One region of the Methylobacterium sp. Gmos3 genome, then DNA from elsewhere that is predicted to be linked to it. Evidence: riboswitches for the same ligand, from Rfam matches in the RefSeq annotation. Region 1 holds a riboswitch; each other region holds the start of a gene.
What was found. A riboswitch is a leader RNA that binds a small molecule or an ion and turns the genes downstream of it on or off. The one in region 1 is predicted to bind cobalamin.
Positions count from the first base shown of each region.

Region 2: linked by a shared signal. The riboswitch ahead of ACS5Q7_RS20265 (TonB-dependent receptor) and the one ahead of ACS5Q7_RS05940 (CbtB domain-containing protein) in region 1 are both predicted to bind cobalamin.
Region 3: linked by a shared signal. The riboswitch ahead of ACS5Q7_RS17610 (TonB-dependent receptor) and the one ahead of ACS5Q7_RS05940 (CbtB domain-containing protein) in region 1 are both predicted to bind cobalamin.

Region 1 is NZ_JBWJYL010000002.1:501,069-504,336, forward strand. Features, by position in the region: gene ACS5Q7_RS05935 (glycoside hydrolase family 44 protein) at 1-1,373, shown strand, start outside; cobalamin riboswitch at 1,413-1,600, shown strand; gene ACS5Q7_RS05940 (CbtB domain-containing protein) at 1,634-1,822, shown strand; gene ACS5Q7_RS05945 (CbtA family protein) at 1,839-2,576, shown strand; gene ACS5Q7_RS05950 (DUF1636 domain-containing protein) at 2,569-2,955, shown strand; gene cobW (cobalamin biosynthesis protein CobW) at 2,952-3,268, shown strand, end outside.
Region 2 is NZ_JBWJYL010000009.1:262,566-265,833, reverse strand. Features, by position in the region: gene ACS5Q7_RS20270 (cytochrome ubiquinol oxidase subunit I) at 1-1,082, opposite strand, end outside; cobalamin riboswitch at 1,223-1,418, shown strand; gene ACS5Q7_RS20265 (TonB-dependent receptor) at 1,527-3,268, shown strand, end outside.
Region 3 is NZ_JBWJYL010000008.1:80,716-83,983, forward strand. Features, by position in the region: gene ACS5Q7_RS17605 (RluA family pseudouridine synthase) at 1-1,255, opposite strand, end outside; cobalamin riboswitch at 1,358-1,556, shown strand; gene ACS5Q7_RS17610 (TonB-dependent receptor) at 1,790-3,268, shown strand, end outside.

The DNA of each region.
Region 1 (3,268 bases):
GGACCAGCAATGCCTGCAACGCCGGCAAGGACTGGCAGCAGGCGAACGGCGATTTCCTGAGCCAGAGCCTCGGCCTCCCCCCCGCCGAGCGCGGCGTCCCCGGCGCGGTGATCGCGGCGATGCACGGCGCGTCGCTGGCGATGGGCGCGCGCAGCATCGTCACCCTGCCGCTCGTGAGTTTCGTCGCGGCGGACAAGGACGGACCCGTCCCGGCCGATCAAGCCGCCCCCTCCCGGCGCTTCGTGCCGGTCTCGTGGGAGGGACGGCGCGCGGCCTCCGCGCCCGTGGACCCGCGCGTCGCCGATATCCCGCACCTCCTGGCGCGGCTCGTCGCCCGCTACGGCCCAGCCTCCGGCGCCACCGGCATCCGCGGCTACATCCTCGACAACGAGCCCGGCCTTTGGGCGACGCAGCACCCGCGCATCGTGCGGGCGCCCGTGCGGATCGCGGACCTGCTCGCCCGGTCGATCAAGGCGGCGCGGGCGATCAAGGCCATCGATCCCGAAGCCTGGGTGATCGGCCCGGCGAGTTGGGGCGCCACGGGGATGGTGAACCTGCAGAACGCCCCCGATTGGAACGCCTACCGGCACCACGGCAGCTTCCTCGCCGCCTATCTCGACGCCTTCCGCCTCGCCTCGGAGCGCGAAGGCAAGCGCCTGCTCGATGTCCTCGACGTGCATTGGTATCCATTCAGCACGCGGGGCAACCTGTTCCGCACGGAGGACCCTGTGCTGGCCGGGCCGTTGCTCGACGCACCGCGCTCCCTCACCGAGCCGGGCTTTCGCGAGGCGAGCTGGGTGTCTCAGGCTCTGCCAGTGTCGAACGAGGGCGGCCTCGCCCTGCCGCTGCTGCCGAGCCTCGAACGGCTGACGGCGGCGAACTTCCCCGGCACCCGCATCGCCGTGACGGAGTACAATTACGGCGGCGCGGGGCAACTCGCCTCCGGCCTCGCCCTCGCCGACGCCCTCGCACGCTTCGCCCGGCCGGACATGCTGCTCGCCGCCCATTGGGGGGCGCTCGCCGACTGGCTCGGAACGGCCTTCCGGCTCTACCGGAACTACGACGGCCAAGGCGGGCGCTTCCCCGACAACACCCTGCCCGTCGAGGCCGCGCGCCCCGAGGCGCTGACGGTCCGGGCCGGCACCGACGGAGGGCGTCTGCACCTCGTGGCGATCAACCGCGCGGCCGAGCCGCAGCCGGTGGAGATCGTCTTCGAGCGGCCCCTGCCGGCCTCCCGTCTCACGCAGTACGGCTTCGACGCCCGCCATCCCGAGATGACCGCGATGGGTGCGCCCGAGCCGGTCTCCGGGGGCACCCTGCGCCTGATGCTGCCGGCGCGCTCGGCCCGGCATTGCGTGGTCGCCCCCGCCTGATCGGACTTTCGTCGCCGTTGTGCCGGGAACGGACTCCGTCTACACAGGGCGGATGACGGTGCCCCGAGAGGGGTGAAAAGGGAACGCGGTGAGGGTCTGCCCGAACCCGCGGCTGCCCCCGCAACTGTAAGCGGCGAGCGTCTGCCAACAGCCACCGGAGCGATCCGGGAAGGCGGCGGGCGCGCCGAGCCGCGAGCCAGGAGACCTGCCGTCATCCCGACTTTTCGCAACGCCGCCGGTGGGGCGGCTGGAGAGCCCAGATGACGACCACGACGCAGTCCTCGTCCTTTGCCCCCGTCGCCACCCGCGCCAACGAGCGCCTGATGGCGGCCGCGCTGGCGGCGTTCCTCGGCCTCAGCCTCGTGTTCATGGCGGGCTTCTCGCCGGCCATCGCGCTCCACAACGCGGCGCACGATTTCCGGCACGCCCAGAACTTCCCCTGCCACTGACGCGAACGCGCCAGGAATGATCCTTCGCCTTCTGTCGGCGGCGCTGGCCGCCGGCTTCCTCGCGGCCGTCGTCGCCACGGGGCTGCAACTCGCCTTGACCTCGCCCCTCATCATTGAGGCGGAGAAGTACGAGCAGCGGGAGCCCAGCCGCGCGGCGCAGGCCCTGCCGCCCGCCCTGCCGATCGTGCTCGCCCATGCGGGCCACGACCACGCGGCGCCCGATGCGGCGCCGGAATGGCAACCCGCCCCCGGCATCCAGCGCATGGCCTTCACCGGCCTCGCGACCCTCGTCGGCGGCGTGGGCTACGCCCTGATGCTCGGCGCGGTGCTGATCGCCTGCGGCCGGGAGCCGACCTTGCAGACCGGCCTCGCCTTCGCGCTGGCCGGCTTCGCCAGCGTCTCCCTGGCGCCCTCCCTCGGCCTGCCGCCGGAATTGCCGGGGCAGGAGGCGGCGCCGCTGCTGGCGCGGCAGGCATGGTGGGTGATGACCGCCGCCGCGACGGCGATGGGCCTCTACCTCATCGGCCTGCGCCGCTCGTTCATCGCCATCCTGGGCGGGCTCGTGCTGATCGTCGCGCCCCATATCGCCGGAGCGCCGCAGCCCCCCGACGGCGCCTCGGAACTGCCGGCCGCCCTCGCGGCGCAGTTCGCGGCCCGATCCCTCGCCATCGGCGCGGTGTTCTGGGTGATGATCGGTCTCGGCTTCGGCTGGGCATGGCAGAATGTCGGCCCGGCGAGGCGCCGCCATGCCTGAGGCCGGCACGATCCTCTACGTCTGCACCACGTGCAAGCGCGAGGGCGACGACCCGGAGGGCCCCCGCGCCGGGGCGCGCCTCCATGCCGAATTGGCGCGACGGGCCGAGGGCCTGCGCGTCGAGCCGGTGGAATGCCTCTCGGTCTGCAAGCGGCCCTGCACGGTGGCCGTCGCGTCGGCCGGCCGCTGGACCTACGTCTACGGCGACCTCGACGCGGAAGCTGCCGCGACCACCATCCTCGACGGCCTCAAGGCGTATGACGGCACCCCGGACGGGATCGTCCCCTGGCGGGAGCGCCCGAAGGAATTCCGCTCGGGCGTGATCGCCCGTATCCCGCCGTTTCCCCCTCTGCCCCCCATCCCCGAGGCCGCCGAATGACCATCGTCGCCAAGATCCCCTGCACGATCGTCACCGGCTTCCTCGGCGCCGGCAAGACGACCCTCGTCCGCCACGTCGTGGAGAACGCGAAGGGCCGCAAGCTCGCGATCCTCGTCAACGAGTTCGGCGATGTCGGCTTCGACCGCTCGTTCCTCGCCGCCTGCGGCATCGAGGGCTGCACCGAGGATTCCATCGTCGAGCTGCCGAACGGCTGCATCTGCTGCACCGTGGCGGACGATTTCGTGCCGGCGCTGGAAACTCTGCTCTCTCGCGCCGAGCCGCCGGAGCACATCCTGATCGAGACCTCCGGCCT
Region 2 (3,268 bases), on a different contig from region 1:
CGGTGCAGGGGCGCCCACTCGTAGAGCCGGTGCTTGTACCGGGCCACGAGACTGACGAGGCCGAGCAGCAGCATCAGCATGCCGAGCGCGATCATTACCCGGAACGACCAGAACACCACCGGCACCGGGGGCCAGTTGGTCCGCGGCACGGAATCGAGTCCCTTCAGCGGGGCGTTCAGGTCGTGCTTGAGGATCAGCGAGGACAGCTTCGGGATCGAGACCTGATACTCCACCTTCCCGGTCTCCTGGTTCGGCAGGCCGAACAGGATCAGAGGCGCCCCATTGGGGTGGCTCTCGTAATGGCCTTCCATCGCCATCACCTTGGTCGGCTGGTGCTCCAGGGTGTTGAGCCCATGCGCGTCGCCGGCCAGGATCTGGAGGGGGGCGACGAGCGCCGCCATCCACATCGCCATGGAGAACATCGTCCGTGCGCCGAGGTTGAAGCGGTCGCGCAGGAGGTGCCACGCGCCGACGGCGCCGACGACGAGGGACGTCGTGAGATAGGCGGCGAGCACCATGTGGACGAGGCGGTAGGGGAAGGACGGGTTGAAGACGACCGCCCACCAATCCTCCGGCACGAACTGACCGGCGGCGTTGACGCCGTAGCCCTGCGGCGTCTGCATCCACGAGTTCACCGACAGGATCCAGAAGGCGGAGAAGAAGGTCCCGAAGGCCACGGCCAGGGTGGCGAGGAAGTGGAGGCGCGGCCCGACCTTCCGCATGCCGAACAGCATCACGCCGAGGAAGCCGGCCTCGAGGAAGAAGGCGGAGAGCACCTCGTAGGCCATCAATGGCCCGAGGACCGGCCCGGTCTTGTCCGAGAACACCGACCAGTTGGTCCCGAACTGGTAGGACATCACCAGCCCCGAGACGACGCCCATCGCGAAGGCGATGGCGAAGATTTTGATCCAGTACTTGAACAGATCCATGAAGACCTGCCGACCGGTCGCGAGCCACAACCCTTCGAGGACCGCGAGGAAGCTCGCGAGGCCGATCGAGAAGACCGGGAAGATGATGTGGAAGGCGACCGTGAAGCCGAATTGCGCGCGGGCCAGCACGAGGGCGTCGATGTCGGACAGCATGGAGAAACTCCGGGCGCTCTTGGCCTTCCCGCTTTATTGCATTTTCAGGAATTCTTGAAAAGAGAGAAATGCGGGCGGCCAGTCCCGAGGCGGCTGAGGATCCACCCGGCCTCGGGCCTTGACGTTCGACCGATGCTGACTGTTAAGCTGTCGCTGACGGTTCCCCTCGGGGATCAAAAGGGAACGCGGTGAGGGGCAACCCGAAGCCGCGGCTGCCCCCGCAACTGTAAGCGGCGAGCCCAGCACCACCGCGTCACTGGATGAGTATCATCCGGGAAGACGGTGCCAGGGCGGCGACCCGTGAGCCAGGAGACCTGCCGTCAGTCGTGGTCACACGCGAAACGCGTCGGGCGGGGTGTCCTGGCGGGTGTCGAAGCGCTGGGTCTCGGCCGAGCGCGGCGATGTCATTCGCGGTGACGTGCCACTGTCGCCCTCGAGGCCTTCGTGTCCCGTCTCTCCATTCGCGCCCTCGTCGCGCTGTCCGGATGTAGCTTCGCCGCGCTGGCCACCGCCACGCACGCCCAAGACCGAGCCGTCCAGGCTGCGACGACGTCGGAAACGACGCTGGAAGAGATCTCGGTCACCACGGATGCGGCGCCCGCGAAGCCGCAAACCGTACCTGCCGCGAGCGCCGGCTACGTCGGCGGCGTCACCGGGATCGGCGGCTCCCTGCTCACGGTCGACTCGGCCAGCGCCGGGATCCTGACCGGGGCGCAGGTCAACAACCGGCCGGTGACGCGCCCCGGCGAAGTGCTGGAGGCGGTGCCGGGCCTCATCGTCACGCAGCATTCCGGCGAGGGCAAAGCCAACCAGTTCTTCCTGCGCGGCTTCAACCTCGACCACGGCACCGACATCGCCCTTTTCCTCGACGGCATGCCGCTGAACATGCGGACCCACGCCCACGGCCAGGGCTACGCCGACATCAACTTCCTCATTCCCGAGCTCGTCGGGGCGGTGGAGTTCCACAAGGGGCCGTACTTCGTCCGCGACGGCGATTTCGCCTCCGCCGGCTCGGTGCGGATCGACTACCTCGACAGCACGCCCAAGAACCTCGCCCTCACGTCGATCGGGAGCTTCGGCTACAAGCGCGCCCTCAACATCGTCTCGGCGCCGCTCGGCGAGGGCAACCTCCTGCTCGCCGCCGATGCGCAGCTCTACGACGGGCCGTGGGTCGTGCCGGATGCCCTGCGCAAGATCAGCACGGTGGCCCGCTACAGCCAGGGCACGGCGCTGGACGGGTTCTCCGTCACCGGCATGGCCTACGCCGCCCGATGGACGGCGACCAACCAAGTCCCCGAGCGCGCCATCGTCTCCGGGCTGATCGGCCGGTACGGCACGCTCAATTCGACCGACGGGGGCGATACCTCGCGGTTCTCGCTCTCCGGCAGGTTCAGCGCGACGGACGACACCGGCGTGACGCGAGCCTCGGCCTACGTGATCCGCTCGCAGCTCAACCTGTTCAACGATTTCACCTATTTTCTCAACGACCCGGTCAACGGCGACCAGTTCCACCAGCTCGACCAGCGCATCCTCGGCGGCGGCGAGGCGCTGCACATCTTCCAAGGCGACCTGTTCGGGATGCCGATGGAGAACGAGATCGGCGTCCAGACCCGCACGGACTCGATCCGGGTCGGCCTGTTCAACACGACCAACCGGCAATACCGCTCCGGCATTCTCGATGATCGGGTGCTGGAGACGAGCGGGGCATTCTACTTCGACAACCGCGTGCGCTGGACAGACTGGCTGCGCACCAGCCTCGGCTTCCGCGCGGACGGCTACTACGCCAGCGTCGTCTCGGACACGCCGGCCAATTCCGGCAAGGCGCGGGACGCCATCGTCAACCCGAAGCTCGGGCTCGTGCTCGGCCCGTGGTTCGACACCGAACTCTACGTGAATTACGGCGGCGGCTTCCACTCGAACGACGTGCGCGGCGTGACCGCCACCGTCGATCCGACGTCTTCGCTGTTCAACACCACCCGCTCGCCCTTCCTCGTGCCCTCGACGGGCTACGAGATCGGCCTGCGCAATCGCTCCATCGCCGGTCTTGAGACGAGCGTCGCCCTGTTCCGGCTCGATTTCGCCTCCGAAAACCTGTTCCAGGGCGATACCGGGACGACGGAGCCGAGCCGCCCGACCCGCCGCTTCGGCGTCGAGTGGACGAACCGCTATGCGGTGACGCCCTGGCT
Region 3 (3,268 bases), on a different contig from region 1:
CGAGCAGATTCCAGCTCTGCAACATGTGCTGCGGCAGCGGCGCGCTCACGTCCACCGGCTTCCCGGTGCGCGGATGCGGGATCACGATCCGGCGCGCCAGGAGGTGCAGGCGGTTCTGGATGCCGCCGGGCAGCTCCCAGTTTTCGACCGAGAAGTATTTCGGATCGCCGACGATGGGATGGCCGATATGGGCCGCGTGGGCGCGCAACTGGTGCGTGCGCCCCGTGACCGGCTTGAACGACAGCCAGGACAGCTTCTGCGCCACCTGATCGACCGTGGCGTAGTAGGTGAGCGCGTGGCTCGCACCCTCATCGCCGTGCTTGGCGATCCGCATCCGCGCGTCGGCATCGGTGGGCTCGTCCTTGGCGAGATAGGTCGACACCCGGCCCTGCTTGACGCGCGGCACCCCGGCGCAGAGCGCCCAGTAGATCTTGCGGGCGTTGCGCGAGCGGAAGCTCTTGGCCAGGGTCGAGGCGGCGAGCCGCGTCTTCGCGATGATGAGGCAGCCCGCCGTGTCCTTGTCGAGCCGGTGGACGAGGCGGGGCTTCTGCCCATCCGGTCCGATCAGCGATTCGAGAAGGCCATCGACGTGGCGGACGGTGCCCGAACCGCCCTGCACGGCGAGGCCGAAGGGCTTGTTCAGCACCATCATCTCCGCATCCTCATAGAGGATGAGGCTCTTCAGGAAGGCGGCATCGTCCGAATCGCGAGCGGCGCTGCGCGGGCGGTCGTTCGGCTGGTCGAGGCGCAGCGGCGGCACGCGCACGCTCATCCCCGGCTCAAGCCGGTCGTTCGGCTTCGCGCGCTTGCCATCGACGCGCAGCTCGCCCTTGCGGACGATGCTCTGAACGCGGGTAAAGGGCAGTTGCGGGAACCGCACCGTGAGGAAGCGGTCGATGCGCATCCCGGCCTCGTCCGCCTCCACCGTCAGCGTCTGCACGCCGGAGGCGAGGGTCGCCGAGGCTTCGGCGCGCTGCTCCCGCTTGCTCGGGCCGGGGGGAGGGGCCACGGGCTCGGGCTTCGGTTTGGGCTTACGCGGCTCGCGCGGCTCCGGCGCAGCCGCTGGGATCCACGGCGAGCGCTCGCTCGAATCGTCGCCACGGGCGCGGGCGGCGCGCTCGGCGGCATCGTGGGCGCTGGTGCGCGGGCCGGTGCGGGCGCGGTTGGCGCCGAAGGGCGGCTTGCGGCCCGGCCGTCCATCGGGGCGGCCAGTGCCGCCGGAAGGGCCGCCGCGGCGGGGAGGTCGTGTGGTCATGATCTTCCTGGAATGCCCGCCGCATAGCATCGCTGGCCGCACCCGGCAAAGCCTTCGCCCGGGATAGCACCCTCGCGCGCGTTGACGCCGGCCCGCCCCGTCGCCTAGCTTGGCCGTGACGGTTCCCCTTCCGGGGATCAAAAGGGAACGCGGTGAGGGGCAACCCGAAGCCGCGGCTGCCCCCGCAACTGTAAGCGGCGAGCTTTTCCACCATTCACGTCACTGGGCCAGTCCGCCCGGGAAGACGGTGGAACGGCGACGACCCGTGAGCCAGGAGACCTGCCTTCAGCCGTGGTCACACGCGAAACGCGCCGGGCGGGGTGTCCTGGCGGGTGTCGACGCAGCGCCTTCAGCGGCGCTGCCGAGGCCTCGTTCGCGGTGACGTGCCACAGCAGCGCGCCCGCGTCCGCCATGCCCGCATTCCAGCCATCCGCCAAGGTTCTGCCCAAGCCTTCGCGACAGGCTAGACATGTAATGTTGTTACATTGCATTTGGGGTGAGGCCGGCATCCGCCGCGCCGGAGTCCGTCCATCGATGTCCGTTTCCCGTTCCAGACGCCGCCTCTTGGCTCTTGTCGCCCCCCTCGCCATCGTGTCCCCCGCCTCGGCGCAGGAGGCCGTGACCCTCGATCAATTGTCCGTCGAAGGGGAGGGCGAGGTGAGCCTCACCCGCGCCTCGCCCACCGGCCTCAACCTGCGCACCCCGGACCGCACGGCGAGCCGACTTGGCCTGACGCCCCTCGAAACGCCGGCCAGCGTCGATATCGTCTCCGGCGAAACCGCGCGGCTGCGCGGCCAGGACACCATCGCCGAGGCGGTGACACAGGACGCCACCGGCATCACCACCATCGCCTCGCCCGGCAACGGCAACGGCGCCTTCACCAGCCGGGGCTTTGCCGGGCCGAACTCGATCCAGCAGCTTTATGACGGCACGCGCTTCTACGTCGGCGCCGGCACGGTGACGTTCCCGTTCGATACGTGGAACGTCGAGCGCATCGAGGTTCTGCGCGGCCCGTCCTCCGTGCTCTACGGCGATGGGGCCATCGGCGGCATCATCAACGTCGTGCCGAAGAAGCCGACCTTCGTGCCCATCAACACCGCGCGGGCGGTGGTCGGCTCGGACGGGATCGCCCGGCTCGCCCTCGATTCGGGCGGCGGCATCGCGCAGGCCGAATACGGCGACACCTTCGCCTACCGGCTCAACGTCAGCGGCAACCGGGCGGATGGCTGGCTCAATCAGGCGGGTGACTTCCGCAACCTCGCGGTGTCGGCGGCCCTGCTGTTCCGGCCGAGCCCCGACCTCGCCATCACCCTCTCGCACGACCTCGGCTATCAGGAGCCGATGCGCTACTGGGGCACCCCGCTGGTCGAGGGCCGGATCCCGGATCTGATCCGGTTCAACAACTACAACGTCCGCGATCCGAAGATCACCTGGGCCGACAACTGGACCGCGCTGAAGACCGAATGGTCGCCCACCGCCGACATCACCATCCGCAACACGGCCTACAGGCTCACGAGCCGTCGCCACTGGCTGGATGTCGAGCAATACGCGTTCAACCGGGGCACCGGCCTCGTCGACCGCTCCGATTACCTGGAAATCTACCACAATCAGGAGCAGGTCGGTAACCGCCTGGACGCCACGTTCCGGGGCGCCCTGTTCGGGCGGCCGAACGATTTCTCGGCGGGCTTCGATGTGAACCACATCGACTTCCGGCACACGAACAACTTCTACTTCGACCAGACCACGAGCGTGCCCCTCACCGGCTACGATCCCGGCCTGTTCCCGCAGAACGGCCGGGCGATCCCGGCCTATGCCACGCAGACCAATCAGGCCTCGTTCTTCGCCGAGGACAGGCTGGTCCTCACCGACAAGCTGTCGTTCCTGACCGGCGCGCGCCTCGACCTGCCGACGCTGCACCGAGAGGACCTCCAGACCGGCGCGCAGTTCGACCGCAGCTTCCAGGCGCTCGGCTACCGGTTCGGCCTCGTCTACAACCCGACCCCCGACAGCGCC